Regions from separate parts of the Paraburkholderia sp. J11-2 genome, predicted to be linked through region 3. Evidence: riboswitches for the same ligand, from Rfam matches in the RefSeq annotation. Region 3 holds a riboswitch; each other region holds the start of a gene.
What was found. A riboswitch is a leader RNA that binds a small molecule or an ion and turns the genes downstream of it on or off. The one in region 3 is predicted to bind fluoride.

Region 1 (10,197 bases), on a different contig from region 3:
TCGAGAAGAAGTACTTCGACTTCGACGTGTACGGCAAGTGACGTTTGATCGATGACGCGCACGGCGCGAAAGCGGACGCATCGCTTTCGCGCCGCGTGTCACATACTCCAGTTAAGCCACCTAAGTCACCTATGTCACCTAAGCGGCCTCGCGCATTGCCTTCGCCTGGGTCGAGTCTTTTTTCGGTGGCGCGCCAAACATCCGCGTGTATTCCCGGCTGAACTGCGAGGCGCTCTCGTATCCCACTTCGAATGCGGCGGCCTGTACGCTCATCGAAAGCGAGAGCAGCAGTCGGCGGGCTTCCAGTAGCCGCAACTGCTTCTGGTATTGAAGGGGCGGCAGCCCCGTCAGCGCCTTGAACTGGCGGTGAAACGCCGACGCGCTGAGCTGGGCAAGCGCCGCCAGGTCTTCCACCCGCACGGGCTCGGCAAACCGCTCCCGCAAATTTTCCACCGCGCGCAGCAGGCTGAGAGAAGGGCTTTCGGTCGACGCGAGCCGCGCGATTTCAGATCCATTCGGACCCCTTAGCAGCCAGTAGCAGATCTCGCGCATGAGCATGGGGTACAGCATGGCGATGGCGTCGGGCGTCTCCAGCAGGCGCACGGCGCGCAGCGCGCAATCGGCAAGCGGGCCGTCGAAGTTCGCGACGAACACGCCGCGGCTCGCCTCTGCCGCCGGCGCGGGCGCAGGCGACATCTCTTTCGCCACGGCGCGCAGCATGGCCAGGTCCAGTTCGAGAATCAGAACCAGGCAAGGTTTGTCCGGGCTCGCTTCGAACACCCGGCCGCGCGACGGCGTTTGAACGCCGACCACGAGCGCTTGACCTGCCCGGTATTCGAGTTGCGCCCCGCCGAAACTGGCCCATTTGGCGCCTTGAGCGACGATGCACAATGCCGGGCGCGCCGCGCGAAACGTGGGCGGCGCGGGGTGGTCGGAGCGCAGAATGAGCAGTCCGTCGACCGCGGTGCTGTATGGGCTCGTGCCGGGCTGCGTTTGCGTGTAGCGCAGCAGGGCGGCGGCCAGTTCGTTCGTCATGGCGGCTCGCTAAGGATCGCGCGAGGGAAAGTGCGCGCCGAGGCATGTTAGTCAGCGAAGCAGGAATAGGCAAGAATCGGGCAGGTTCGGGTATTCACTCGCCGGTGGCGCCAGGCGGAGAATCGAAGCCATCCACTCTAGCGAGAGGTGCCAAATGGCAACGAACAACGGCAGTCAGTCGGGCCCGAAAATCGCGGTCGTCACCGGCGGCAGCCGCGGCATTGGCCGCGACACTGTTCTGCGGCTGGCAAGCCGCGGCGTCCGCACGGTCTTTACTTACAACACCAATCGGGCCGAGGCCGAGAAGGTTTGTGCGCAGGTTGCAGAGGCGGGGAGCCAGTCGATCGCCCTGCAACTGAACATGGCGAATTCTGGCGCGTTCGACGACTTCGTTGCGCGCCTGCGAGAAGCGCTCGGAACGCTGAACGCCACGGGCTTCGATTATCTGGTGAACAACGCCGGAATTTCTTCCACAGCCACGCTTGCCGCCGGCACCGAAGCGGAACTCGACGCGCAGTTCGCGGTGCACTTCAAGGGGCCGTTTCTGTTGACGCAAAAGCTGCTGCCGCTCATTCATGACGGCGGCCGGATTGTGAACGTCTCCTCGGGTCTTGCGCGCTTCGCGTTTCCGGGCCGCGCGATTTATGGGCCGATGAAGGCGGCGGTCGAAGCGCTCACGCGCTATATGGCGCTCGAACTCGCGCCGCGCCGAATCGCGGTCAACGTCGTGGCGCCAGGCGCCATTGCGACCGACTTTAGCGGCGGCATCGTGCGGGACAATCCGGAGGTCAATAAAGCAGTAGCGGAACACACCGCGCTCGGCCGCGCGGGATTGCCGACTGACGTGGGGCCGGTTATCGCGGGTTTATTGTCGGATGACTTTGGATGGGTGAACGCGCAGCGCATCGAGGTGGCTGGCGGCATGCATATTTGATTTCGCCGGTCACAGCGCGACGCTTTTGCCGGTCGCGTCGACTTCGATGCCCCAGTCGCCTTGTTCGAACCAGTCGTCGCCGAGCAGTTCGGCCGGATGCTGCGTGCGGCTCTGGCCGTTGCCGCATCGCATGTCGCCGGCGGGGCAGTAGTGGTCGCAGCCCCAGCACAGGCGCTCGGGGTGCTGGGGGTGAATCGGAAACTTCTTTGCCATGATGTCGTCCCGGTGCGATCCCGGAAAGGACGCAATATCAACATTGTCGTCCTCGCGCGCCACAGTGGCAGATGGCAGAGTGTCACGCCCAGCAAGCGCGGCTGCTGCAGATTGTCGCAGCGTCATGCTATGGTCGTAAGGCGGCTGGCCGATCCGGTCGCAGCGCCCGGAGGCGCTAATCAAAACGACCCGCATGCGCCGCCATGACCCGTTCGAGCCTTTCTCCGCAAAAGCGCCGCGGCGCGTGGCCGCTGATTGTGTTGTGTACTGTCGTCGTCGTTCTGGTTGCCGGGGTCCTGGCGGGCTGGCTGACATTGCGCGGCAGCTTGCCGCAACTGGACGGCACGCGTGCCGCGCCGCTCTCCGCGCCCGTGACGATCGAGCGCGACGCGCTGGGCGTGCCGACGATACAGGGCAACACGCGCGGCGACCTCGCGTATGCGAGCGGCTTCCTTCACGCACAGGATCGTTTCTTCCAGATGGATTTGCTGCGCCGGGTCGCCGCTGGCGAGATGGCGGCGCTCATCGGACCGGCGGCGTTGCCTCTGGACCGCCGCGACCGGCTCTTGCGCTTTCGCGAACACGCCCAGGCAGCGCTCGCCGCGCTCTCCGCTGACCAGCGGGAACTGATCGAACGCTATACGGCGGGCGTCAACGACGGCCTGCGCTCGCTTCGCGCGCGGCCGTTCGAGTACTGGCTGTTGCGCACGCAACCGGCGCCGTGGCGTCCCGAGGACACGGTGCTCACCGTCTACGCGATGTACTTCGATCTTCAGTACGACCAGGTGAGGCGCGTGCTCTCGCGTGCGGCGCTGCGCGAGCGCGTGCCCGCCGACCTGCTTGCGTTCCTGCTGCCTGAAACGAGCCATTGGGACGCCCCGCTCGACGGGCAGCGCGCATTGCCGCAACCGCCGGCGGCGTTGCCCGCCGCGCCGCCATCGTGGCTTCCGGCAACGCGGTCCGCCGCCGATCTCGATCCCGACGCCACTTCGCTTCTCAGCAGCGTGCCTGGTTTCGTCGGCGGCGAGAACGCGGTCGATTCGATGGTCGGCAGCAACGGTTTCGCGGTCGACGCCGCGCATAGCGCGCACGGCGGCGCGCTGCTCGCGAGCGACATGCACCTGGGACTCGCGCTGCCGAACGTCTGGTACCGCCTCTCGCTCGTGTATCCCGCCCCCGATGGCGGCGAGCGGCGTATCACGGGCGTCAGCCTGCCGGGTACGCCGTCCGTCGTGGCCGGCAGCAACGGCCATATCGCGTGGGGCTTTACGAACAGCTATGCGCGCTTCGTCGATCTGGTCGAACTTCAGCGTGATCCTGCCGATCCCTTGCGCTACCGGGTGCCGGGCGGCGGATGGGACAAGGCGCGGCTGATCCACGAGCGCCTCGATGTGAACGGCGGCGCGAGCGTCGATCTGCCGGTCGTGCAAACGCGCTGGGGGCCGCAACTCGTTGTCGGCGAGCACGCCTATGCATTGCATTGGGTCGCGCAGGATCCACAGGCGACCAACATGAACTTCATGCAGCTCGAAGGCGCCACGAACGTCGCCGACGCATTGCGCGCCGCGCAGACCTTTGGCTTGCCGACGCAGAATTTCATGGTGGCCGACGCGCAAGGCCATATCGGCTGGACGCTTGCCGGGCCGCTGCCGCGCTTCGCGGATGCCGACGGCGGCGCGGCGGCGCTCGCGAGCTTGCCGTACCGCTCCGAAACGTATGCCGGCTGGCAAGGGTACCGTTCGCCCGATGCGTATCCGGTGCGCGTCGATCCGCCGGCCGGGCGCATCTGGACCGCGAACAACCGTACCGTGCCGCTGGAGGACGTGGCGCGCATCGGCGACGCCGGCACGGATCTCGGCGCGCGCGCCACGCAGATTCGCAATGACCTGTTCGCGCTGCCGCATGCGAGCGAGCGCGACCTGCTCGCGGTGCAGACCGACGACCGCGCGTTCTGGATCGAGTTCTGGCGACGTGTCGCGCTGGACGCGCTCGATGCGCGCGCACTCGACGGTCATCCCAAACGCGCCGAATTCCAGCGGCTGGTCCAGGCGTGGGACGGCCGCGCCGATGTGGATGCCGTCGGCTACCGGCTCGTGCGCGCGTTTTACGACTCGCTCTACCAGGCATGGTTCGGTGTACTGGACAAACAGTTGGCCGCGATTGCGCCGGGCCTCAGCTATCGCGCGGCGAACTCGCGTTACGAAGCGACGATGGAGACACTCGCCGACGATCGCGCCTGGATACCGGGAGCCTTCGCGGACTGGCGCGCGTTCATGCTGGACCGTATCGACCATACGATCGCTAGCTTGCCGCATGGTGCGAATGGCACGAATGGCACGAAGCTCGAAGACGCACGCTGGGGCGAGCGCAACCGCGCGGCAATTGCGCATCCGTTCGCGCGCATGGTGCCGGAGTGGCTGCCGTGGGTTCGCGGCTGGCTCAGCGCGCCGCATGACCCGTTGCCGGGCGACTCCAACATGCCGCGCGTGCAGTCGCCGGCGTTTGGCGCGTCCGAGCGTTTCGCGGTGTCGCCGGGGCGCGAGCAGGACGGGATCTTTGAGATGCCGGGCGGGCAGTCGGGTAATCCCATGTCGCCGTACTTTCTCGCGGGACATGAAACATGGGTGCGTGGCGACGCAGCGCCGTTCCTGCCGGGTACCGCCGTTCATACGCTCAAGCTCGTCCCGGCCGGCGCGCAGCAGGCTCAAAACTGAGGGCCGCAGGTTCGCCAGCGCGGCGACGATCCTGTTGCAGCGTCTTATGTTGTCGCATAAAATCACGGGGCTTTCGGAGATGGCATTCCTCCCGTAACCGCCCTGCGTTCCCGCAGCGCTGATGATGCCTACGAGTTCCTGGGTGCAGGAGGTCGTAGGCCGTCCACGCGACGCCCCCCCTGTCGCCCAGGTGATTTGCAACCGTGCAAGCAAACGCAAACCTGGACCGCAATGAAATCCCTGAAGTCTATCGAGCAGTTCGCGATGGTTCCGTACCTCGCGCGCTGGCTGCTGCTCTCGTCCGTGCTTGGCGCCCTGGCGGGCAGCGCCTCCGCCTTGTTCCTCTATGCGCTCGATCGCGCAACCGACATCCGCGTCGCCCATGCCTGGCTGCTCTGGCTGCTGCCCGTTGCCGGCTTCGCGACCGGCTGGGTCTATCACCGTGTCGGCAAGCCGGTGGAAGGCGGGAACAACCTGCTGATCGACGAAATCCACGACCCGCAAAGAATCGTGCCCAAGCGGATGGCCCCGCTCGTGCTCGTCGCCACCGTGGTCACGCATCTGTTCGGCGGCTCGGCCGGACGCGAAGGCACGGCGGTGCAGATGGGCGGCGCGCTCGCCGACCGGGTCACGCACGTTTTCGGCCTCGACCGCGAGGAGCGCCGCATTCTGCTGATGGGCGGCATTGCAGCGGGCTTTTCGTCGGTGTTCGGCACGCCGCTGGCCGGCGCGATCTTCGGGCTGGAAGTGCTCGCAATCGGGCGCCTGCGTTACGACGCGCTGCTGACCTGCGTGGCGTCGTCGCTGGTCGCGGACCAGGTGTGCCGCGCGTGGGGCATCCATCACACGGTCTATAGCATTGCGTTCGTCCCGCATGTCACGCCGCTCGGACTTGGCTCGGCCATTCTCGCGGGCATCGCATTCGGCGTAGTGGGCATGCTGTTCGCCGACTCGACCCACGCGCTCTCGGCGTTCATCAAGCGCAAGATTGCCTACGCGCCGGCGCGTCCGTTCGTGGGCGGTATCGTCGTGGCGCTTGCCGCTACCGCGCTGAACGTGCCGCAGTATCTCGGCCTGGGCATTCCGACCATTGTCGAAGCGTTCAATCATCCGTTGCCCGTCTACGACTTCGCGGGCAAGTTCGGCTTCACCGTCGTGACGCTGGCATCGGGCTTCAAAGGCGGCGAAGTCACGCCGCTGTTCTATATCGGCGCGACGCTCGGCAATGCGTTGGGGCATGTGCTGGCCTTGCCGATGCCGGTGCTCGCGGGCCTTGGTTTCGTTGCCGTATTCGCTGGCGCCGCCAACACGCCGATCGCTTCGACGGTCATGGCAATCGAGCTGTTTGGCGCCGACATTGGCGTGTATGCGGCGCTGGCCTGCGTGGTGGCTTATCTGTTTTCCGGCCACACGGGCATCTACCGCGCGCAGCGCGTGGGGCAGGCGAAGCATCCGCTTTTGCCCGCTGGCATGCGTCTTTCGGACATTCCCGCGTTGCGCCGTGTACGGAGCAGCGATTGAGTCTCCGGCATCGCGTCATCGTTGTCTTGTCCACCTGAAAGCGAAGCGCATCGGGCTCGTTAGCAGAAGTGAGCGGACGACGCCAGAAGCGCTGGCTGATTCTCCCTATATCGGTTCGCCTCCTACCCTTGGTGTGGGGGATGAGTCAAGCTTGCCGCGCTCGCGTCGAGGCAGGGTCTCGCCGTGAGCCACATAACAGGGAATCGAATAAGGGGACAGCCATGAAGTGGCTCGATCGCATGACGGTGTTCAAAAAGCTGCTGACAGCATTCGCCGTTGTGATCGTATTTGCGGTGGCCGTGGGTATTGCCGGCGTCTCGTCGCTGGCGTCGATGCATGATATTGCCGATGAAATCTGCAACCGGCACATGAGCGGCCAGTTCTGGCTGGAGGAAGCGGCGCGCAGCAAGTTGAGCACTGACCTCGACGCGGCGAATCTGGGCTACGCCGATGAAGCGGGGCGCAACCATCTGAAGGAAGACATCGTCGCGCAGCTCAAGCGCATGCATGAGTCGCTCGATCGCTACGCCGGTGCAGGCGTGTCGGCTGGCGACCGCGCGCTCTATGACGACGTGCTCAAGAAGACCTCCGCATGGGAAGCGATCGTGCATCAGCAAATCGGCTTCGCGCCCGTGCCCGCAGGCGTGGACAACGCCGAACTCGTGCGCCGCGCGATTGCGGCGAGCGTTGCGTTGGGCGACAGCGTGGCCGCGCTGATCGATTCGCTGCAACGCGAGGCGAAAAACGCGCAGACCGCAGCCACAGCGCAATTCCAGCATATGCGCGCGCTCGTCATTGCGATTCTGCTCGGGGCGGTCGCGACCGGCGCGCTGCTAGCCTGGTTGATTTCGCGGCGGCTTTCACGCCAACTGGGCGGCGAGCCGGCTTACGCCATGGAAATTGCAGGCCGTATTGCAGCCGGAGACCTTTCGGTATCCGTAACAATGCGACCCGGCGATTCGAGTAGTCTGTTGCACGCGCTGGGCGAGATGCGTGTGCAACTGACTGGCATCGTCGCCAACATTCAAGACTCGAGCGGTTCTATCCTTCTTGCTGCCCGCGAAATCTCGCAAGGCAACACAGATCTCTCGCAACGCACCGAAGAGCAGGCGGCGTCGCTCGGCGAAACCGCGACGAGCATGGAGCAGCTAACCTCGACCGTGCGCCAGAATGCCGAGAACGCGAGACAGGTGGGCGGGCTTGCGCGCGGCGCTTCGGAGGTTGCGGCGCGCGGCAGCGAGTTGGTCAGCGAAGTGGCGAGGACGATGGGTGAGGTGGCGCAGGACGCGAGGCGCATGACCGATATCATCGCGACGATCGAGAAAATCGCCTTCCAGACCAACATTCTTGCGCTCAACGCCGCCGTCGAATCGGCGCGCGCCGGCGAGCAGGGGCGCGGCTTCGCGGTCGTGGCGGGCGAGGTGCGCGCGCTCGCGCAGCGCAGCGCGGCTTCGGCGCGCGAGATCAAGGAGCTGATCGAAGCCTCGACGGCGGGCGTTGCAAACGGCGCAACGCTGGCGCAGCGCGCGGGCTCGACGATGGTCGAGGTAACGGAGGCGGTGCAGCGCGTCACGGACATCATGGGCGAAATCGTCGCCGCCTCGGGCGAGCAGAGCACGGGCATCGAGCAGGTCAACCGGGCGGTGGCGCAAATGGACCAGGTCACGCAGCAGAACGCGGCGCTGGTCGAGCAGGCGGCCGCTGCCGCAAGCTCGATGGCCGATCAGGCGGCGCAGTTGCAGCAGGCCGTTTCGGTATTCAGGTTTGCGAATTAAGCCGTTCTCTGCTGCGTTTAAATCGCCGGCATGCTGTTCGCCTCACGCGGCACGCGATGCTTGCCCAGCCATTTCGCGAGATCGCCGGCGGACATCGCTTTCGCGTAATACCAGCCCTGTCCGTACTGAACCCCCTTGTTGCGCAGCCACGTCACCTGTGCCCCCGTCTCCACGCCCTCGGCGACGATTTGCAGGCCCAGCTCGTGGGCCATCGAAATGATGTGCGGCGCGACCACGCTAGAAGCGGTATCCTGGACGATCGTATCGACGAACGACTTGTCGATTTTCAGCACGTCGATCTCGAAGGTTTGCAGATACGCGAGGCTCGAGTAGCCGGTGCCGAAGTCGTCGATATAGATGGGATGACCGGCGGCCCGGAATGCCGCAATGACACTGCGCGTGGCTTCCGCGTTCATGAAACTGCGCTCGGTCGCCTCGATGCGGATTTGCGCGGGCGCGATGCCTGTTCCTTTGAGCGATGCGGTAACGAGGTTCAGAAAGCGCAGGCTTTGCAGATCCTCGCTGCTCACATTGATCGAGACATAAAACGACGGATTGGCGGCCAGCAATTTGCCGAGCTGCGCGATGGTCTTTTCGAGCACGAGATCGGTCAAAGGCTGAATGAGGTGATTGTCTTCGGCCACGCGCACGAAGACGTCGGGCGAGATGGCGCGACCGTTCAGCGTCCAGCGCACCAGCGCTTCGGCGCCGGCGCACTGGTTGTCGGCTAGCCTCACGATGGGCTGGAAAACCACGTCGATCTTGCGCCGTGAAATGGCCCAGGACAGCGTTGCGGGAAACGAGAGCTGCCGCGTAACGCGCTTGTAGGCGAGCCAGCCGAGCGCTGCGCCCGCGAACACGCCGATGGTCAGCCACGCGGCGAGCAGTTTGGGCCAGTCGCCCGCAACGCTGCTGCGCGGCGACTTCACCACGACCCCAAGCGGGCGTGTCGACGACTGCGCGACCGCGTAATTCCAGTCGTCGCTCTTCACGTTGCCGCCATGTTTCCACGCTTCGAGCATGTCGTCCGGATCTGCGCCGGCCGAGACGGCGAGCAGCTTGCCCGTCGTAATCTGGACCACGGCGATGGGGCGTTTCGCCGGATCGATGAGATCGACATAGGAGCCCGGGTCGATGGAGACGTAGTGGCCGTTGCGGCCGATCTGAATGTCCTTGCGGGCCTCGCTTAGCGGGCTCTTCTGCAGGAACCACACCAGGTAGCCGTCGTTGCTGCGATAGTCGGGCGGCGGCAGTGTGAGGTCCTTGTTGCGCACGTCGCCAAGCAGCGGAGAGCAGAGATAGCGCCCTTCGGCGTAGGTGCCGGCGTCCTGAACATACCGGTAGTTGTAGATGACGCGCGCGGCCTGTTCGAGGTTGGACGGCGAACAAGGCGCACCCGGTTCCCGGTCCAGGTCCGAAAGGGCGGCAAAAGCCTGGTACGTGACGAGGTCCGTGCGCATGACCGCCTTGCTGGCGAACTCGCCGAGTTCGTCACGGTCGCGCCGCTGGACGTCCTTGTTTGCGACGTAAAGACTCGTGAAAACGGGGCCGAGGGTGGCGAGGCACCCAAGGGCGACCGAGGCCGCAATCAGCGTGATGCGCTTGATCATTCCGCACCCCGGGGGTAGGGAACGTTAGGGAACGAACCGCGGACGGGACGCGCGCGCTCGTGCGGGTGCGCCGCCGGTATTCTGGAGCCCGAACATCAGAGCAAAGCATACACTTTGGCGCTTCGTTTTCAACGGGAAAACGCGTGCGCCGCGCTGCCCCGCCGCCGCCACGGGTGGCTTGGCGGTAGGACCATGGTCCGATTGTCCGCATCTGCCGCGCCCGGCATGATCTGCACGTGTTGCCCGCCAGGCGCGTGGCTCAGGGGTGCGTGAATGGGGACGCTGTCCAACATCGTGAAGCGCGCGTGGCTTGCCGCCGTGGTGGCGCTCGTGACCGGCTGCGCCCAGCCGTGGCAAAGCATCGAGCCCGGCACCGACCAGTCCGCGTTGATCGC
Region 2 (10,197 bases), on a different contig from region 3:
GTACGCGTATAAAAGAGGGGAACACCGCCGCCGTTGAGCGTGTCGAGCAGGTTGTCAATCTGCGCATCTCCGGCGATAAGGGTGACGGCGACCGACTGTTCCGCAAGCTCGAAAAAGCGAGCCGCATGATATTTTCCCTTGTGGTCTACACCTTCGGCTACCTCGACCACCGTGGCGCCATGAATGTCCGCATGCCTGGCTTCCTCAAGTATCCAGTCAACGACAGAAAGGTGCCGGACGCGATGACTCTGATTAGCCGCATAGATGGTCAGTTGACTACCTTGCATAAACACCTCCTGATCAAGTTAATGAACTGTGCCGGGCCAAAAGCCAGAGAAGCGACGACGCCCCGCTGGCTGCTGCCCTGGGGTCAAGCCTTAACGCGTGGCGAACGCTCCTGCCTATGCCCAGCATCGTCTGACTCCATGGCGTCTTCCTCGAATAAGGCGCGGTACAAGTCCTGCCCGAAACTCGTTTGCAGCGGCTCTCCCTGAATCAGGCGGAACGTGCGCTCGCCGTCTTCCCGGCGTTCGGCCCGCAGAAAGACTGCGGGAAACGCGCATTCAGTAGCGAGACCCTTTGCCAACGTGAACAGATGCGTGACAAGGCATATCTTTACGCGCGCCTCGAGCAGAGCCTCGATAATCGCTCTACCGACTTCCGAGCCCTCACGTTCGTTGGTCGATGCAAACGACTCGTTTGACAGGAAGAGCGCGTGAGGCCGGATATGGTCAACGACCTCGCTCATGCGTCTTAACTCTTCGTCGAATTTTCCGCTTTGCATCGTGACATCTTCCTCCCGCTTGTAGTGCGTGAAGATCCCGGTCGCGACGTTTGCTTCAAATGCCGAGGCGCCGACGATGCCGCCCGCCTGGAGCAGTACTTGTGCGATTCCAATACTACGCAAAAAAGTCGATTTCCCGCCCTGGTTCGCGCCGGTCACGACCATAGCATCCTTGCCGTTCGCGTCGACATCGTTGCCCACCGGTGCGTGCTCCACACGCAGTGCGAGACTGATGTCGTACAGCCCTGAGAAGCTGTGCCTGCGCTGCTCAACCGGAAAAGGCACAGGAAAACAGACTGGCAAACCTCGCTTTGCCAGTCTGTTGCGCAAATTCATGAAACCCAGATAGAGGCCAAGCTCCGCGCGCAACATCGCGAAGAAGCGCTTGATGTGATCAGCCGACTGGGCAAGCGCGTTTGCAACGTGGTTGATGCCGCGCGCTTCAAGTTCGGCGACCGCACGGGCGCCGTTCTCATCTCGCTCGGCAATGCGGAACGTGTATGAGCGTGGCCGCCTTGCGAATAGACGGCGAATCAGATTCGGGTCCGGCTCGTGGGGTCTGCGTAAAACGTAGCGGGTGCCCTTGTTGCCACGACCTGGTTGCGCACTCATCAGCACACCGCGGTTGAACCTGAGTTCCCTCAGGCAATGCTTAACAGCTGCGAAATAGTCATCCGGCAACGCTTCGCGCACCATCGCGAAGAACCGTCTGAACCCGGCCGATTCGAATGACGACGTTTCGTCGTCCGCGAGCTGGCGCAACTTCACCAACGAGGCGAAATACGCCTGCACGAGGTCTCGGGCCGAGTGCAGGACGCTGCTCGCCGAAGCCGTCAATCCCCAGTAGAAGCTCTTGCGCTCCGTCTCCTGCGCCTCCACGGCAATCGCATAGAGCCGCCGTACAACGGCCTCGTGGCTCAGACAATCCCTGAGCACGGCCTGTCGATAAAGAATGTCGCCAAGCTCATCCAGACTGACGGTCACGACCTTCTTCGCCACACCCTCGAGAAATTCGTCGCCCGCCCCCATCGCCGCAAAGACGGTGGCGAGTTCGAGATCCCGCGTGAGCGTGGTTTCGTTCCATTGTTCACCGCGATGCCAGTCGAAATCGCGCTGCGCATAGAGCAACCATGCTTTCATGATGCAAGGCGCTCCTTCAGGCGTTCATAGGTGAGCCCGTACTGCTCGGCCACAGAGACGGCGTATGCGCGTCCATCGGCGGGCTTTCGGCGAATACGGAACGTTCGCTGCGCCGGATTGGACGGGCAGATTTCACTGACCATGCTCACTGTCTGCGCGCCGAGCCGGGCCAACTCTTCGACAAAGGTCACGCATACGCAAAGCGCGTCGCGTTCCATAATCCGGTTGACGATCCGGCGGCAGAGAAATAGCGCATCGGCAAGCGTCGTGGAACTGAAAATCTCGTTCATCACGATGACGCTGCGGGGCGTGGCTCGCGCCAGGATGGCGTGCATGCGCATGAGGTCATCCTGCAACTTGCCGCGCATGTCCTTCGTATTCTCTTCACGCTCAAAATGTGCAAAGAGCTGATCGCAGAGATACAGGCGCGCCTCACTGCCGGGCACCGGGCAACCCAGCCTCGTGAGGTAGTGAAGTTGCCCGAACGCTCTGGCGAAAGTCGTCTTGCCGCCGTTGTTGGGACCCGAGACAACAATAATGCGCTCAGCACGCTCCAGCCAGAAGTCGTTGCGCACAACTGGAAGCTTGTCTGCACACAGCTTGTGCGCGAGCGCGAGGTCGAACGTATCGTGACAACGTTCGGCCTTGCTCGACGACGAAACCACCGGGAAGCAGAATGGAAGACCTTGCTCCCGGCAATTCTGAATATAGGCGTCGTACGCGATGTAGAACTGCACCTCGCGGTCGAATGAGGCGATGGTGGCGTCAAGGAAGTCAGTGTGATTGAGCTGGAAGCTGGCGAGCATCGCAAATGGTTGAGGCTGGAGCCTGGCGACGTAGTCCAGTATCTGTGCCTCGACGTGATTCATTTCCGGCCATTCCTTGACCTCGACACTGTGGTCCTTGACCTCACCCTGCTTGAATCGCTCGAAAATAGCCACGACGTATGCGCTGTAATCGCTCTCGCGGTCGTCATTCAGCACGGCCACCGCGTTGCCGTGAATGTGCACCGCGTATCTAACGGCTTCCAGCGCCGTCTGCAGGTCCACCACATCTCGCCTGAGTCCGATGAAGTCCTCGCCACGAAGATACCCTGCAAGCCACGCGCTGAACTCGCGCAAGCCTGCCGACTTCGGGTGAGTCTCATGTAGCGTGGCTTCTAACGTCCCAAGCGCATCGCAATACCGGAACGCAGCTTCGAGAAACCACCATTGTTTTTGTCGCGGATAGTAAAGCTTCTCTGCCTGTGCCAGCGCTGAGCGCATCTTGCGCATCGACTGCGCAAAGGCGTGAATACAGCGGGAAATCTCGTGGCTCCCGAGGTCGCGCATCACGTCGTGCCGGTACCGTATTGCACTCTCACGATCGAGCGCTGTACGAAAGAACGGCTTCAGGTCGTACTCGTCATAGCCTTGCGTGAGCTTCAGCTCAATCTGGTCGAGATTCAGGTCGCCAAAGCACTCCGGCTCGTGCACTTCGCCAGCAAGCGGCCCGTCTTCGGGTGTCTCAAACAGGATGCTGTGAAATCCCATTTCCAGTCCCTCGTCGCCACGCCTTTGGCAGAGCGCGACGAAACCCAAGCCCAACGAAGGTTGGGCTGTGACGATGTGAACCGGGAGATGCCGTCTTGACGGCACAGACACAGGTGGGGCCAGCGAAGAAACCGCATGCACCGACAGTGCCTGTTCCCAGGCCGGTAGGCATCATTAGCCCGTCGGGGCGGTTCCAGGAGAATGCCATCTCCTGCAACAACGTTACGCCTCTATCGCCAGCGCTGCAAGCCCCCAGGCGGGCGTACCCGGGCAGAACGCGGTGTGTGGCAGCTGCCGCATCGACAGCGTTCGAACGCGCCGCAGGCCGCCTGCGCGGGCATCGCAGTTGCGAAAGTGAGGGAGTCTCGGGCGTCCAGTCGCGGCCCGCGCGATAATGTGCCACGGCCCACATGAGATATGCGATGACAACCCCATTCGACGAGGCAACAACGGCGGCGATCGCCGCGTTTGCCCAACTGGACTTCTACACGGCTGTGCAGGCGATGCGCGCCGAGGCCGACTACGACCGCGAACGCGACCAGTGGATCTCGCACTACATCGACGAGCACGGCGGCGGCGTGGACGATGCGGCATACGACGCCTTGCACGCGCAGGCCCAGGCAACGCCGGAATACGCGCAGTTCGTCGATGCCGTTCGCAGGGAGATCCTGGAATACTTCGGCGTGACCGACGATCAACTGGACTGGATGGTCCTGCTGCGCGACGACGACAGCGATGCGCTTTGGGCGGAGGTCAACCGGCAGCGCAACGTGCTGGGCACCGGTGAAGTGCGCGGAGACCTCTGATCACCGCTGGGCGTCGGGGTGTGACCAGAGCGTCGCCCCCGAAAATCAGGCCGTACCCGCGAGAACGGCTAGAACAAATGCCTGATGCCCACACGCGACAGGAATTGGCTGTCTGTCGACGAAGTGCCGGCCAGCGCGATCGATGCCTTGGTGCTGTCCCCGAATGCTCGCTGCGCATGCACGTCGAGGTAGACATCTGTGCGCTTCGAGAGCAAATAGTCCACGCCGCATGAGAGCGTGAGCCAATGCGACGCATCGAGCTTGTCGTACGTGAGCTTGGTAGCGAGCACGAGATCGGGCCGGGGCCGATACTCACCGCCGACGTGAATCACCTGATCCTGTGCGCTGGCGTTTCCAAGTTCCAGATGGGTATTGGTATAAACCGCTGACACCCGCCATTGACCCGGTGTATAGGTCGCGCCAAATCCGAAGATGCGCTGCTTGTCGACGAGCAACGCGGTAGCGGGCGTGATCGGGCGCCCGAAGATTTCCGCCGCGCCAGTCATGCCGACATAGACGGGGGCGCCATTGATATCGGTGTAGAAGGCGCCTGCGGCAAAGGCGCTGCCGGCGTATTGCACCGTTGCACTCACCGCGCGACCGGCGTTTGTCGTCGTGCTGCCGGAACTTGCGCCGAAGCTGTACTGCGCGCCGGCCGAAAAGCCCGCAACCGTGCGCGACATGAATTGCACCGTGTTGTTCAACCGCTCGCCGGAAACGCGATCCAGGTCGCCGTTTTCAACACTGTAGATGCCACACGACAAGCACGGCAAATAGCGGATCATGGAGTACGCGAAGTCGTATTGACGCCCGAGCGTCACATCTCCAATCGACGCATCGCCCAGGCCGACATAAGCCTGCTTGCCGAACAGCAGTCCGCCTTGCCCCAACGTACCCGTGTTCACCGAATAGCCGTTTTCCAGCTTGAATAGCGCATGCTTGCCGCCGCCCAGGTCTTCGACACCCGTGAAACCTAGCGAGTTGCTCTTGTTGATGCCGTCTGCCATGGCGAAAGACGAACTGCCGTGGACGTTGCTCACGTAGGTCAGCCCTGTATCGAGGCTGCCGAAAATCGTCACGCTCGACTGCGCGTTCGCAGCACCGTGCATACCGGCCAGCACGAGGCCGGCGATCATGGTCTTTTTCATGTCTCGTTCTATTGTCTTTATGGTGAAAATGCAGGCGCGCGAGCGCCCCTGCCAGGCTTACGCCCGGCATGATGCGAAGGTGCGGTGAGTAGCTGGCCGGGCGCGGGCACTGCCGCGCACGGTGCCGAACGCTATCTGGACACGTCCACGTTGCGTGTTTCGGGAAGCATCGCCATGGCGGCAAGGCTCAGCACACTGGTCGCCACCATGTACCACGCGGGCGCCATCGGGCTTCCGGTCCAGGCAATCAAGGCCGTCACGGCGAACTGCGTGGTGCCGCCGAACAGCGTCGTGCCGATTGCGTAGACGAGCGACACACCCGTGCTGCGAAAGCTGGCGGGCAGCAATTCGGGCATGACCACCATCGCCGCCGTTGCGCTCATGGCCGTCAGCAACGCGAGAATCACCGTCACCAGCAGGAAGCTCGTTGCGCCCGGCGCGGCCTGCAGCCACAGGAACATCGGCACGCTCAACAGCATCAGCAGCACGCGCGGTGCAATCAGCACGATCTTGCGGCCGCGCATGTCGCACAGCCATCCGCCGGCCAGGCCGCCTGCAAACGTCAACAGGCCGCCGACCAGTGCGCTCGTCTGCGCGATCGTTGGCGGCAGCTTCAGCGTCTGGATGGCGTAGGTCGTCATGTAGTTGCCGATCTGCGAGGAGACCGCGCCCGAGAGCGTCATCAACACGCCCAGCACCAGGTAGCGCCGATGCGTACGCACGACGCCGCCCAATACCTCAGACGCCGTGCGAGCGTCGTTGTCCTCGAGCGTTTCGGGCAGACTCCGGCGAATATAGACAGCCACTGGAACGAGCAGCAGGCTCGCGATGAACGGAATACGCCAGCCCCATGCCGCCAGTTGGTCCGCACGCAATGTCATCGATACCAACACACCGAATACGCCCCCCACGGCGACTGCAATGCCCTGGCTTGCGAGTTGCCAGCTTGCATAGAGCGCACGCCGCCCAGGTGGCGCGGCTTCGATGAGAAGCGCCGTCGCCGGACCGACCTCGCCGCCTAGCGCAAAGCCTTGCAGAAGCCGGCACAGCACCACGATGAGCGGCGCCGCCATGCCGATGCTGGCATATGACGGCGTGGCGGCCATTCCCAGCGTGCCGACCGTGATCAACGCAACCGTGAGAATGAGTGCGGGCTTGCGGCCCGCACGATCGGCAAAAGCGCCGATCAGCACCGCACCTAGCGGGCGCGTGAAAAAGCCCACGCCGAACGTCGCCGCCGCAAGCAGCAGGCTCCCGTACTGGCCACCGACCGGAAAGAAAGCGTGCCCGATATAGACGGCAAAATACGCGTAAATCACGAAGTCGTAGAATTCGAGCGCATTGCCGGTCACGGCTGCCGCAACGGCCTTGCGGCTGATGACCGGGCGCAGGCCGCTGACGGTTCCGGCCGGCGCTGTGTTTGGGACGCCCTGGCAGTTGCCGGGTGCGTCGACAAGGGTAGATCGCATGATGTCTCCGTTATCGGGTGCGGTTCGTTCGCAGGCGCGTCAACCGGCCTCGGTCGCGTTCGCTGGCTCCTGCAAACCGCGCACGGTCTGCAGAAATACGTCGCGCCCCTGCTGCCAGATCGCGGCTTGCCAGTCGTCGGCCTGCGGATAGAACGCGTCCTTGAGCGCCTGACGAATCGACGCGGCCTGCGCCACGTCGGCGCCGCCGCTTCGGTGCAGCCAGTGCTCGGCGCGCATGGCGGGCAGCACGAGCGAAGGCGGATGCGTACCGAACTCCAGGCAGATATTGGTGTGCTCGGCCTGCGGGCACGCTTCGAACTGTCCGTACTGAATCGGGCCGGTCATCGGAATGCTGGTCGACGTGCCCTGATTCACCGAGGTCACATCGTCGCCCCACCACCGGCGCGCGCGCGCCAACGCGCCGCCTTCATCGAGACAGGCGAAAATCCGCTCGCCGTGGCCATAGGGACCGAGGCCCGTATGAATGTCGATCGAGCCGATGCGAAGGCAACGCTGGGCGTACTCGCGAAGAATCCGGCGAAACGTGCGATTGCTCCACGCCGGTTCGGCGCCGCCGTAGTGAAGACCGTCCGCGAAAACGTACTGACCCAGTCCGACTGCACGCTGAAAGCCGCGGGCACCCCATTGCCTGCGCAACAGGTCGAGCGTCGATTCGTTGTCGTCAGCGGGCGGCCACGTGGCCGGCAGCAGCAGGTCGTGGATTTGCGCGTAGCGTTCGTTCACCGGCTGCGCGGTGCTGAAGTCGACGAAGTTGCGGTTCAGATCGACGTTCTCGTGTGTCGCGCGACGTGAATGCGAAAAGCCGTACGGGTTGATGGCATGGATATGCAGCACGGCAGTGTCGGCGTCGGCGACACGCCCGAGACCGAGCACGCCGGTCTGGATCGCGGAACCGCAATAGCCTTCCACGCCGTGCACGCCGCTAATGAGGATCACGAGTTTCGCAGCCTCGCGCGGACCGTCGAGCACGACATCGGTCGCGAGCACTTCTCCATCTTTGCCTTCGAGCGGCAGGACATGCGAGTCGACGGCGAGGCCGCGTGCGGTGGCGGCATTGAGGAATTTGTCGCGCGCTTCAGCGTAGTTGCGACTGAACAGGGCGCGAAATTGAGTGTTCGACATGATTCGATGAGGGGGTTGCTGTGTCTCGCGGGCGCACGTCAAACGCGCGCATTGTGTGCGCGCGCGTCACGGCGCGAACGGCAGGCGGCACCAAAGGCTTCGAAAATGGCGAGCGACAGCGGGCTGTCGTCGATGCGCATCTCGGGGTGCCACTGAACTGCCAGCGCAAACTGCGGCACGCAGCCAATCGAGAACGCCTCGATCAGTCCGTCGGTTGCGACGGCCTCCGGGCGCAGCCCAGCGCCCAGGCGGTCGACTCCCTGGTGATGCAGCGAATTCACCTGCTCCACCGGGTTCGTGCCGATCTGGTCGAGCACACCGCCGCGCATGATCCGCACAGCGTGGCTGTCGTCGTACCAGCGTTCGATAGGCCGGTCGTGATCGCCTTCGCGATGATCGAGCCGGCCAGGCTGCGCGTGCACCGCGGCCTCGAGTGTGCCCCCGTACATGACATTGAGCTCCTGCAAGCCACGGCAAATGCCGAGCGTCGGGATGCCGGCCGCGATCAGGTCCGGCAACACGTCGAGAACGGCTGCATCGCGCCAGCGGTCCTGCCGTGTCGTTTCCGGCAGCGGCGAAGCGCCATAGCGCTCGGCGGCGACATTGGAAGGGCTGCCGGTCAGCACGATGCCGTCGAGCGTCGCGGCCAGCGTCTCGCCGTCCAGTGCCTCGGTGCAGGCCGGCAACAGCACGGGCAACGCGCGCGCGATCGTGGCAACGGCACGCACGTAGCCGTGCAGGACGGAATGCCCGCGATGCCCGTAGTGCTCGATGCTGTCGGAGATGATGCCGACAACAGGACGGCGCTGGCTTGGGGTCGTATCGAGAGGCATGGGCGTGAAGAGTGAGTCAATGCCCGCGCAGTCTAAGCAGCGCAGCGACTTGTGTACATTGCGTATTTCTGGGGGATACAATGCAGTTTCTGCAAGTGAACCCACGAAATGAACACCCGCCAGATCCGGCACTTTCTCGCCTTGCTCGACCACGGCTCGCTTGCGGCCGCGGCTGAAGCCGTTCATTTGAGCCAGCCCGCGCTTTCCCGCAGCATCCGCTCGATGGAAGACCTGCTGGGCGTGCCGCTCTTTGACCGAACCGAGCGCCGGCTGCGGCCGACGCCCTACGCACAGGCCTACGAGCCTCGCGCGCGGCGGATGATTCTCGACGAAAAGGAAGGCGCGCGCCTGCTGGCGCTGATGCAGTCGGGCGAATCGGGGTCGCTCGCGTTCGGAATGGGTTCGTCACTCGCGCCCATTCTCCTCGAGCCCATCGTGCTCGGCTTGATGAACGCATCGCCCGGCGTGAAATTGCATAGCGTGATCGAAACATCCGAACGGCTGGTGGCCGCGCTATTGGCCGAACGCCTGGACTTCTTTGTCGGCGATATTCGCGTTGCGCGCGAGCACGCCGATTTGCGCGTCATGGCGTTGTACCCATGCACCTTCGGCTGGTTCGCCCGGCGCGGACATCCGCTCGCGGGCCGCCGGAAGGTGACTTTCGACGATATGCGCGCGTATCCGCTCATTGCCGCCGGTTACGTCGAACCCTCGCTGGCCAGGCGCCTCGGCGACCTTTATGGCCTGAATGCGCCTGTCATCGACTATTTCTCCGTGACGACCGACGACGTCGGCACGGTTCACAGCATTCTGCAAAAGAGCGACGCCATCGTCGCCCTGACCGAACTCGCGATCGTCTCGAAACTGGAATCTGGCGATGCGGTGGCGCTCGCCGTCGATCCGCCATTGGTCATGGACCTGACGCTCGGCATCGTGCATCACGCCGAGCGCACGCTCGTGCCCGCTGCGCAGCAGGCATTCGAGATTGTTGCCGACTGTTTTTCCAGGGTCGGCGCGCGCATTGTCGCTGCTAAAGCCAGCGGGCCGTGAGCCGATTGCTTATTGAACGTGAACCCAATGCATTCGGTCTGCAGCAACGGGGCGCGTCGTCGATTTCCTTCAGTATCGATATCCGGATTGAGTTATGTCCCGTGCCGAACGTCTCCTTCAACTCCTGCAAGTGTTACGTCGTTATCGACGCCCTGTGAGCGGCCAGACCCTCGCCGACGAGCTCGGCGTGAGCATCCGCACGCTATACCGGGACATCGCCAGTTTGCAGGCGCAAGGCGCCATGATCGAGGGGGAGCCAGGCATTGGCTACGTGATGAAACCGGGCTTCATG
Region 3 (10,197 bases):
CCCGGATCCTCGAATATTCCGGCCCACTCCTGGCACTCCTGAAGTGGGCGTCGATGATGAAGCAGTTCATCCTTTTCACGATCTTCTGCAACGTGCTCACCCTGCCATGGGGGCTTTCGCAGCGCGGTACCGTGATCGGGGCGGTCGGCGCGGCAGCGGGGCTGTTTGCGCGGATGCTCGTCGTGGCGCTCGTGATCGTGCTGGTTGAAACGGCGCAGTCCAGACTGAGGTTTTTCCGCTATCAGGAACCGCTCGCCGCCTCGTTCATGCTCGCGGTACTCGCGATTGCTGCAAACCAGTTGCGGTGACGCCATGCTACTTGCCCATCTGAATCCTCTGGCGGCGTCCCTGTTCAGCCTGCTGGCGATCGGCAGCCTCCTGCTGGCGTTCGTCATGCTCGGCTCGCGCTGGCTCAAGGACTATCTGCTCGCCTTCATGGCGGAGTCATGGTTGATCGCGATCCTGTCGGGCGCCGTCGGCTATTTCGGCAACTTCCACGAACTGTATCTGGTGGCCGTGCTCACGGCATTCTTTCGAGGTCTTGTCCTGCCGTACCTGATCTGGAGGATCATTTCGCGACTGTCCGTCGAGCGCGAATTACATGTCACGTTGCAGCCGAGTTCGAGTCTGGTGCTCGGGGCGTTGCTGGTCCTCTTTGCCTTCGTCGTCTCGAATCATCTGGGGAACTCGCTCGGGCTGGGCGGCACGGTGGTCGTGCTCGCATTGACGGTGATGCTGTCGATGAAGCTCATCGGATTCCTGATGCTTGCAGTGCGGCAGGAAGCGATCAGCCAGGTGCTTGGCCTGCTGGTTCTCGAAAACGGAATCTTTCTCGGCTCACAGATTCTGGTCCCGGGTATGCCGCTTCTCATCGAACTTGTTCTCCTGTTCGATCTTCTCGTCATCGTGGTGAGCTTCGGTGTGCTCGTGCGCTACCTGGTCGCGCACGTGGGCAGCACGAGCAGCCATGAACTCAGGCGTCTGGTGGGGTGATCATGATCGAAGCATGGCTGGCGATTGTCGTCCTCGCACCGGTGCTGGCCGCCCTGGTTGCTGGCGCGAGCCAGCACGTGAGAATGGCCGAGTACGCCAACCTCGCGGCCGCTGTCGCGTGTCTCGTCGCGTCGCTATGGCTGGTCATCCATGTCGACGGATCGAGGACGTTTATTAACGGATACGTTCTTTTCGACGGCCTGGGCGCGTGGACCCTTGTTTGTACCTGCGTCGTTTATTTTCTGGCTTCCGTCTACGCTGTCGGCTACATGCGTCTTCTCAGGGAGGAGGAGGGGCGCTTGCCCGGCTTCTACGCATTGTTTGCGTTGTTTGCCGCGACGATGATCTGCGGCCCGTTGATGAATAACATCGGCGTGTACTGGATCGCCATCGAACTGACGACGCTGGTGAGCACGTTTCTGGTGGGCTTCGAGCGCGGCCAGGAAGCCATCGAAGCGGCGTGGAAATACATCATCGTCGTGTCCGCCGGCATCAGCCTCGCGCTGCTCGGGACCGTGCTGTTTTACTGGGCGGGCAGTCTTGTCCTCGGCCCGACATACGACATGACGTGGGATACCTTGCGTCACGCAGCGCCGCGCATGAGCCCAGCGCTCACGCAAATGGCCTTTCTTCTGGTGCTTGTGGGTTACGGGACGAAAGCAGGGCTCGCACCCATGCACACGTGGTTGCCTGACGCACATAGCGAGGGTCCGGCACCCGTATCGGCCATGTTGTCGGGCGCACTACTGAACACGGCGATGCTCGGCGTCGCCCGCTTTCTGACCATAACGGATGCGGCGAGCGGATCGATGCTCCCGCGCACGGTTCTCGTTGCTTTCGGCGCATTCTCGCTGTTCGTCGCTGCGCTGTTCATCGTGCGGCAGCAGGGCATAAAACGGCTCATGGCGTATTCGAGCGTCGAGCATATGGGTGTGCTGGCTCTCGGCTTTGGGTTCGGCGGCTCGCTTGCCATCGCCGCGGTGCTGTATCACATGCTCAACCATTCGCTCAACAAGTCGCTCATGTTCTTCGGTGCGGGGAACGTGATGCGTGTTTATGGGACGAAGGACATGGATGCCATACGGGGCGTCTGGTCACGCTTTCCGGTGACCGGGGCATTGTGGATCGCAGGAGCCGTCGCGATCACGGGTGCGCCGCCATTCGGTCTCTTTCTGAGCGAACTAGCGCTGATGCGCGCCGGGTTCGCTACTCCGAATGCATGGGCCGTTATCGTGCTGCTGCTGCTCCTGATCGTGATCTTCATCGGATTCCTGAATCACTTTCGGACCATGTATTTCGACACGCGGACGCCGGATGCCGCTGTCGCATCTGTTGCCAACGGCGTCGAGGTCAGCCCGTGGATGACGTTACCAATGTGGATGGCACTCGTACCCGTATTCGTGCTCGGGATCTGGTGGCCGCAGGAGCTGTGGCGCTATTTCGGTGTCGTCGCGACAGATCTCGGCGGAGGCGCGCGATGACGAACTGCGAGTACGTGACGCTGTCGATAGACGAGCTGATGGGGCGTGCGCAGGCGCTGGTCGCAGCAGGCGGCCGCTTTCAGGGCGTGTATGCGTGGTTCCCGAGTGCATCAGACGCAGAGTTGCGATACGTCGCCACCTTGCCCGGTCAGGAGACGTTCACTGGCTGGCGTGTTCCGGTGAGGGCGGACTCCGTGCCAAGCCTTGCGGCAATCAGCCCGCTCCTTGGCTGGCATGAGCGCGAAGTCATGGAAATGAGCGGCATCGCGTTTTCGGGACACCCCGAGCCGGAGAGACTGGTGACGGCGTTCCTGCCGCAAACGGATCGGGGACCCCTTGAGCCTTCCGGTTCACAACGAGACAGCGTCGCGGCAACGCTGCCGGCTCCGGTATTGCCAGCCGTATCGGGCAAGCATGTGCAGTTGCTTCCCTTCGGGCCGGTCCGCGCTGACGTACTGGAATCCGCCCAGTTCATTTTCTACTACCTTGGCGAAGGCATCCTGCACTATCACCCGAACCTGTTTCTCAAGCACCGCGGGATGGAGAAACAGTTCGAGGGCATGGATGTTGGGTCGGCCACGTTGCTCGCTGAGAGGGTAGCAGGCATTGACAGCGTGGCGCATGCGATCGCTTATGTCGAAGCCATCGAGGATGCCGCGGACTGCGAAGTGCCCGTCAGGGCGCAATGGATCCGGCTTCTCGCCGCGGAGCTCGAGCGCATCTACAACCATCTTCATTACCTGGGGCACCTGTGCCACACGACGACCCTGAAGGTCGGCGAAGCGCAGGGAAAACTGCTTGAGGAGCGGGCGAAACAGATCAACGGCCGCGCCAGCGGCAGCCGCTTTCTGCGCAGCCTTGTGTGGCCGGGCGGCGTGCGCAGTGAGCTTGATCTCGAAACCATCAGGGAAGGGCTGGGGGTGCTGAAGCCGCAGATTGACGAATACATCGGGCTGATTGAAAGAACGACCAGTCATCTCGACCGTCTGATCTCCACGGCACCCTTGAGCCAGGAGCTCGCCTTTGACCAGGGTGCGACCGGACCGATCGAGCGTGCCTCCGGTGTGGATCGTGATCTCAGGCGCGATCATCCCTATGCAGCCTATCGCACGCTGAAACCGGAGGTTGCCGTGGCGCAGGAAGGGGATGCCGCAGCGCGGATGCGGGTTCGCATCGCGGAACTGCGCGCGAGTATCGCACTCGTCGACAGGGCCATCGCCGAGGGGCTCCCCGAAGGCGCGTTATCTGCTGTATGCATGCCCGTGGCGGGCTCCGAAGGGCTCGGCTGGTCGGAGTCGCCGCGCGGGACGGTTCTGTATGCCGTGCATATCGGCACCGACGGGCGGCTGTTGCGCGTGAAGATCAAGTCGCCGTCGTTCGCAAACTGGCGGGTGTTTCCATCGACCGTGCACGACAGCAACATGATGGACTACGCAATCAATGAGGCAAGTTTCGGGCTGACGATCTCGGGCTGTGCCCGGTAGCCATCGCAGACGATTTGAGGAACGCATGCCATGTCACTCTGGACCTGGTTTGGACTCAAGGAAGGCAGCGCGAGCACCGACTGGCCGTTGAAGGGCGGCGAGGACGGGCAGCGGGGAGTGCTTGGCATGCCGCGCTATGACCCGTCGAAATGCCGGCCGAACTGCGACGAGTGTGCACAGGCCTGCGTGACTCACGCCATCAGTTTCAGATCACAGGACGATGAAGCCGCAACCCCGGAAGTCGACTGGGGGCGTTGCATTGTTTGCCAGCGCTGCGCGGAAGTCTGCCCGACTGCGGCTTTTACCCCATCGGCGGACTGGGCGCTGGGTGTCAGCGAGCGGCTCGATCTCAAATGGGACACGGCATTTAGCGAACGCATCCCTCGCGAGGTCATGGAACATGGGCGACGCGCGTTTGGACGCAGCCTGCATATCCGGCACGTAGACGCGGGGTCGTGTAACGGTTGCGAATCCGAGTTGCAGGCATTGAACAATCCCTTCTATAACCTGCACAGGTTAGGGATTTTCTTCACGCCATCGCCTCGCTTCGCCGATGTGTTGCTGGTTACAGGCCCGGTCACGAAGGCGATGCACGGGCCGCTTCTCGAGACCTGGGAAGCGATGCCGGCGCCACGCTGGGTGATTGCAACCGGCACCTGCGCAGTTTCCGGTGGCGTCTCGGGCGGCAACTACGCATCGGGTACCGGGCTTGACGGTGTCGTGCCCGTCGATGTCTATCTGCCAGGCTGCCCGCCCAACCCTGCGGCGTTGATTCACGCGCTGTTGATGATCGTCGGGCGGGCGCAGCAGCGAATGAGGGGAGGCCGGATTGAACGCTAACCACTTGCTGGGCATTGCGGCCGCGGCCTGGGTGCTGGCCGCCATCCTTTCCCCGCTACGGGTCATGCATCGCCCGATCCGCGCGCTGCTTGGCGCAGGCTGTGTGCTCGGGATGCTCGCCTGTCTCGTCGCCTTGCCGCTGGGCACGTCGCCCGTAAGACTGGGCGTCTCGCTGGCATCTCACCCAGTCTCGTTCGCAGTCGAACCGTCGGGTTTGTGGTTACTCGGTTTCGGGCTCGTCCCGGCCATCTTCGCCTGCTGGCTCGGGTCGCCGCTTGCGGGGCGCTCGGGACGCTGGTACGCGGGGGCGGCATTCAGCCTTCTCGGTGCGCTCGGCGTGACTGGCCTGCAGGACGGGACCGCGCTGCTGGTGGCATGGGAGGTGATGAGTCTCGGCGGCGCGCTGATGCTCGCGGGGGAACGTGCAGAGGAAAACGAAGCAAAACCCGTCTTGCTGATGCTTGCCCTTCTGGAGGTGGGGGCGGTCGCGCTCGTATTTGCGATCATTGTGCTCGACCACGCAGCGAGTGGAATTGGCTTCAGCAATTTCGTTGTCAATGCGACGACCTCCAGCGACGTCGTGTCATGGTTTGCGGGGATTGCGCTCCTCGTCGGGTTCGGCGCGAAGCTTGGCTTGCTGCCCTTTTATGAGTGGTTTCCGAGGGCATATTCGAGTGGCAGCGGGGCGACCGGCGCGTTGTTTTCGGGCGTCGTGCTCAACGCCGCGTATTTCGCCTTGAGCCGCGGGTGGAACACGTGGCTCAACGTGGCTGTTCATCCTGATACGGCGTTCGGCCTGGGCGTGATCGCCATCGCGGTGGGCGTCGTGAGTGCCATCCTCGCCGTGCTCTTTGCGTTCCAGCAGGACGACTGGCGCGCATTGTTGAGCTATTCGTCTGCTGAGAACGCATCGGTCGCCGTGGTGATGCTTGGCGTGACGCAACTCTTTCGTGCCGATCATCTCCCGGATCTCGCAGGGCTCGCCTGGACCGTGGCGATGCTGCATCTCGCCGGTCATGCGCTGGCGAAAGGCGCGCTCTTTCTGACCGCGGACGGGATTTTCCTTGCCTCCGGGAACTACGACATCATCTCGCGCGGCTGGCTAAAGCGCAGCGGCTTTCTGCTCGGATTCGGGGCGCTGTTCGCCGCGATGAGTCTCGCGTCGGTCCCGCCGCAGGCGGGCTTCGTCAGCGAGTGGTACGTATTCCAGTCCGTTTTCCAGGGCTTCCACCTTTCGTCGTTTGTCGGGCGGCTTGCGCTGGTGCTTGCCGGCGCCGGACTTGCACTTGCGGCGGCGGTTGCGCTGGCCACTTTCGTCAAGGTTTTCGGCCTGGGGTTGCTTGGCTTGCCGGATGTCGACGTGACGCCGCTCGTGCCTCGCACAAACGCCCTGGCGGTCGGCATCCTTGGCCTTTGCGTGCTTGCGGTGGCGGTCGGTGCACCCCTCTGGCTGAACGCACTGGCCGCAGACGCGCAGGCGCTTTTCAACGCCAACAGTCCGCAGGCGATGGTCGCGGGTTGGTTGCTTGTTCCCCTGACTGACAAGTTCGCCTTCATCTCGCCGTCGAAGCTGATTATTGTGATGCCGCTGCTGGCAATCCTGCCTCTGGCATTGCTGTGGTTCACCAGGCGACGCGCCGTCAGGCGTGTCCCCGTCTGGTTTGGTGGCATGACAACGAACCAGCGCGACGCCATAACCACCGCGCTGACATTCTCGAACGCGATGCGCACGTTCTACAGTTTTGTGTACCAGCCGACGATCAGTACCACGCGCGAGCACGAGCAGCGCGAGTACTTCATCAAGCGCCTCGTGTTTTCGGCAGGCGTAACCGACCTGTTCGAGCGACACCTGTTTGATCCTGCGGTACGGATTGTCAACCGGTGCGCGGAGAAGCTGCGCGCCCTGCAGTCGGGCAATCTGAATTTTTATCTCGCATTGATCGGAGGATTGCTGATCGCGATCCTTTTCCTCACGCTGCTATAGCGTTCGTCCTGCCAGCCGCACCAGGCCCTGGCGGGGCCTGGATCGCCGCCCGTCTGGCGACGGGCGGGTGGGTGGGGTGGTGCGTCCTTTTCGCGACAGCCCGGTTGCAGGGGAAAACGTCGTCCCTTAAAATCGCACGGCTTTCGGAGATGGCATACCTCCCGTAACCGCCGCGTCAGCGGCTGATGATGCCTACGAGTTCCTGGGTGAAGGAGGTCGTAGGTCGTCCGTGCGGGGGCCCCCGTCGCCCGGGTTTGATGAAGTTTCAAACCTGGAAAACATGAAAAACCTGAAGTCTCTCGAGCAGGTGGCCATGGTGCCTTACATGGCGCGCTGGCTGCTCCTGTCATCCATCCTCGGCACACTTGCCGGCACCGCATCCGCTGTCTTCCTCTACGCGCTTGATCGCGCAACCGATATCCGCCTCGACAACCCGTGGCTGCTGTGGCTGTTGCCATTGGCAGGGTTCGTCATGGGCTGGGTCTACCACCGTGTGGGGCAGTCTGTCGAAGGCGGCAACAACCTCCTGATCGACGAGGTCCACGATCCGAAAAAGATCGTGCCCAAGCGCATGGCGCCGCTCGTGTTGATCGCGACCGTCGTGACGCATCTCTTTGGCGGCTCGGCGGGCCGTGAAGGCACGGCAGTCCAGATGGGCGGTGCGCTGGCCGACCAGGTAACGGCGCTCTTCGGCCTTGAAAAGGAGGAGCGCCGGATTCTCCTCATGGGTGGCATTGCCGCGGGCTTTTCGTCCGTCTTCGGCACGCCGCTGGCCGGCGCAGTGTTTGGCCTGGAAGTGCTCGCTATCGGCCGCCTTCGTTACGACGCGCTGCTTGCCTGTATTGCTTCATCGGTCGTGGCGGATCAGGTCTGCCGCGTTTGGGGTATCCATCACACGGTGTACAGCATTCCGGCGGTCCCGCCGGTCACGGCACTCGGCGCGGCCTCGGTAATCGTTGCAGGAATCGCCTTCGGCGTGGTGGGCATGCTGTTCGCCGACTCGACCCACGCGCTGTCCGCGCTGATCAAGCGCAAGATCGCCTACGCGCCGGCGAGACCCCTGCTGGGCGGTGCGATCGTCGCCCTGGCAGGCGTGCTCCTGAACGTCCCGCAATATCTGGGTCTCGGTATTCCCACGATCGTCCAGGCATTCAACGGGCCGCTGCCGGTCTACGACTTCGCCGGAAAGTTTGCCTTTACAGCTGTCACGCTGGCCTCCGGCTTCAAGGGCGGCGAGGTAACGCCGCTGTTCTACATCGGCGCGACGCTTGGCAACGCGCTGGGACATGTGCTGGCCCTGCCGATCCCCGTACTTGCTGGTCTTGGTTTCGTCGCCGTGTTTGCCGGTGCAGCGAACACGCCGATCGCATCGACCATCATGGCCATTGAACTGTTCGGTTCGGACATTGCCGTGTATGCAGCACTCGCGTGCGTTGTGGCCTATCTCTTTTCCGGCCATACGGGCATCTATCGCGCCCAGCGCGTCGGCCATGCCAAGCACCCCCTTCTGCCTGCGGGAATGCGTCTTTCTGACATTCCGGCGCTTCGGCGTGCGCGTCGTGCGGCGGCCGCCGCTGCATCGTCAACCCAGTCGTGACCCGAACACCATTCCCCTGAACACCATGTCCAAACTGATTTCGCTTCGCCTGTATTTTCACCATTCTGAACGTGCTCACGCGCACGAACCGAAACGCTTCTGGCAGCGCTTCACGCGACCGAGTCTCGCATGCCACCTGCTGGAGCACGCCCGGCGTGCAGGTATCGAGCAGGCGGTCCTTCACCGGGTCCATGCCGGTTATCTGAACGGAGACCGTGTCCACCATGAACACGTTGAGGCCGCGCATCACCGCTTCCCGCACTGCATCGAGCTGATCGACCTTGAAAGCAAGGTGAGGGCGTTCTGGGGCGCACACGGCAAAGGCCTCCATAACGTGCGCGCCGTCTTCCTCCCCTGCGAAGGAGCGGTAGTCGAGAGTTAAGTCCGTTTTGAGCACATGGGGAGACGCCATGACGTGGGATGCAAAAAAGGAGCGGTTGAAGGGGCAGATGATGCTCGTGGCCTATGCATTGCTTGCGAATGAAGTGCTGGCGTGGGCTTTCTCATTTCTCGCGATCGCGATCTATCCAGGAATGCAGCGATGGTGGTTCATGGCCCTGGGAGCTGTGACCATGCCTGTGGCAATGACATGGATCGGCCGGGATGCGAAAAGGGCCTATGAAACCGCGGCGCACGAGCGGTTTCTGGGCTTCGACGGCCTCCCTCCACGCGTAGCGTCGATTGCCGATAACTGCCCGAGTCGATGGCTCGTCCTCCTGCATATCCAGATGCATCCCGAGTTGCGTTTCCACGAACGCTAGGCAGCGCGATTTCCGTCGCGAGCGGAGACTGTCATGAATGGCACCGATGGAGGCTTCGCTGCACGACGCGCCATGAGGTTCGTACTCCTCGTGGGCGTCCTCAGCCTTTTCGCGGATTGCACCTATGAGGGGGCGCGCAGTGTCCTCGGCCCATGGCTCGCCACAATGGGTGCGTCCGCTGCTGCCATCGGAATTGTGGTCGGGTTTGGCGAACTGCTGGGTTACGGGCTGCGCGTCGTGTCGGGGAGACTGGCTGATGCGTCGCGCCAGTTCTGGCCGATAGCTATCACGGGCTACGTCGTGCAGATGAGTGCGGTTCCGCTCCTGGCTTTCGTTCAGAGCTGGCAGCTCGCAGCGGTCCTGATCGTGTTGGAGCGCACGGGCAAGGCCATACGCAATCCGCCGCGAGACGTGATGCTCGCCAGCGCGGCAAAACGAATCGGTGGCTATGGTTGGGCCTTCGGGATACATGAAGCATTCGACCAGTTTGGCGCCATGGTGGGACCGCTCATTGTCGCTGCCATCGTCGCCGTGCGCGGAGACTATCGCTTTGCGTTTGCCGTCCTGGCTATCCCCGCCTCTTTCAATCTGTGCTTCGTCGCGCTCGCACGTATCGCCTTTCCGCGCCCCGAGGACCTGGAGCAACGCGACAAGGAGGACGCAGTCGTCGATCGTTATCCTCTGGACTACTGGGTGTATCTTGCGGGGGCGGGCCTCGTCGCCGCCGGCTTTGCGGACTACCCGCTGATCGCGTATCACTGGTCAATCCATCGGGTGATTCCGGTGGACTGGGTGCCGCTGCTATACGCGGTCGCCATGGCGGTGAGTGGGGGAGCGTCGCTTCTTCTCGGACGACTTTTTGACCGGTACGGGTTTCGCGTCCTGATCGCGTTGACCATCGTCGCTGCGGCTTTCGCGCCACTGGTGTTCCTTGCAGGCCGCATGGAATACGTCGTTCTCGGCGCCGCGCTTTGGGGCATGGGCATGGGAGTTCACGAGTCCATCATTCCCGCGGCCGTGGCGCCGATGGTAAGCCGGGCGCGCCGGGCGTCTGCGT

Region 1: it holds a riboswitch for fluoride, as region 3 does, so the genes downstream of both, U5A57_RS19625 (voltage-gated chloride channel family protein) here and U5A57_RS15085 (voltage-gated chloride channel family protein) in region 3, are expected to answer to the same signal.
Region 2: it holds a riboswitch for fluoride, as region 3 does, so the genes downstream of both, U5A57_RS19145 (MutS-related protein) here and U5A57_RS15085 (voltage-gated chloride channel family protein) in region 3, are expected to answer to the same signal.

Annotation. Positions count from the first base shown of each region.
Region 1 is NZ_CAJMYY010000013.1:141,474-151,670, forward strand. Features, by position in the region: gene U5A57_RS19600 (ABC transporter substrate-binding protein) at 1-41, shown strand, start outside; gene U5A57_RS19605 (AraC family transcriptional regulator) at 139-1,035, opposite strand; gene U5A57_RS19610 (SDR family NAD(P)-dependent oxidoreductase) at 1,190-1,969, shown strand; gene U5A57_RS19615 (DUF3079 domain-containing protein) at 1,979-2,182, opposite strand; gene U5A57_RS19620 (penicillin acylase family protein) at 2,386-4,896, shown strand; fluoride riboswitch at 4,963-5,034, shown strand; gene U5A57_RS19625 (voltage-gated chloride channel family protein) at 5,128-6,417, shown strand; gene U5A57_RS19630 (methyl-accepting chemotaxis protein) at 6,639-8,192, shown strand; gene U5A57_RS19635 (EAL domain-containing protein) at 8,210-9,802, opposite strand; gene U5A57_RS19640 (hypothetical protein) at 10,076-10,197, shown strand, end outside.
Region 2 is NZ_CAJMYY010000013.1:29,267-39,463, reverse strand. Features, by position in the region: gene U5A57_RS19155 (DUF190 domain-containing protein) at 1-287, opposite strand, end outside; gene U5A57_RS19150 (MutS-related protein) at 371-1,924, opposite strand; gene U5A57_RS19145 (MutS-related protein) at 1,921-3,456, opposite strand; fluoride riboswitch at 3,615-3,677, opposite strand; gene U5A57_RS19140 (ATP-dependent protease) at 3,879-4,262, shown strand; gene U5A57_RS19135 (porin) at 4,331-5,410, opposite strand; gene U5A57_RS19130 (MFS transporter) at 5,542-6,879, opposite strand; gene U5A57_RS19125 (M14 family metallopeptidase) at 6,919-8,022, opposite strand; gene U5A57_RS19120 (gamma-glutamyl-gamma-aminobutyrate hydrolase family protein) at 8,061-9,008, opposite strand; gene U5A57_RS19115 (LysR family transcriptional regulator) at 8,964-9,905, shown strand; gene U5A57_RS19110 (YafY family protein) at 10,000-10,197, shown strand, end outside.
Region 3 is NZ_CAJMYY010000009.1:188,418-198,614, reverse strand. Features, by position in the region: gene U5A57_RS15115 (respiratory chain complex I subunit 1 family protein) at 1-308, shown strand, start outside; gene U5A57_RS15110 (hydrogenase) at 313-993, shown strand; gene U5A57_RS15105 (proton-conducting transporter membrane subunit) at 996-2,474, shown strand; gene U5A57_RS15100 (NADH-quinone oxidoreductase subunit C) at 2,471-3,958, shown strand; gene nuoB (NADH-quinone oxidoreductase subunit NuoB) at 3,989-4,798, shown strand; gene U5A57_RS15090 (proton-conducting transporter membrane subunit) at 4,803-6,782, shown strand; fluoride riboswitch at 6,919-6,984, shown strand; gene U5A57_RS15085 (voltage-gated chloride channel family protein) at 7,063-8,379, shown strand; gene U5A57_RS15080 (DUF190 domain-containing protein) at 8,405-8,761, shown strand; gene U5A57_RS15075 (hypothetical protein) at 8,790-9,140, shown strand; gene U5A57_RS15070 (MFS transporter) at 9,174-10,197, shown strand, end outside.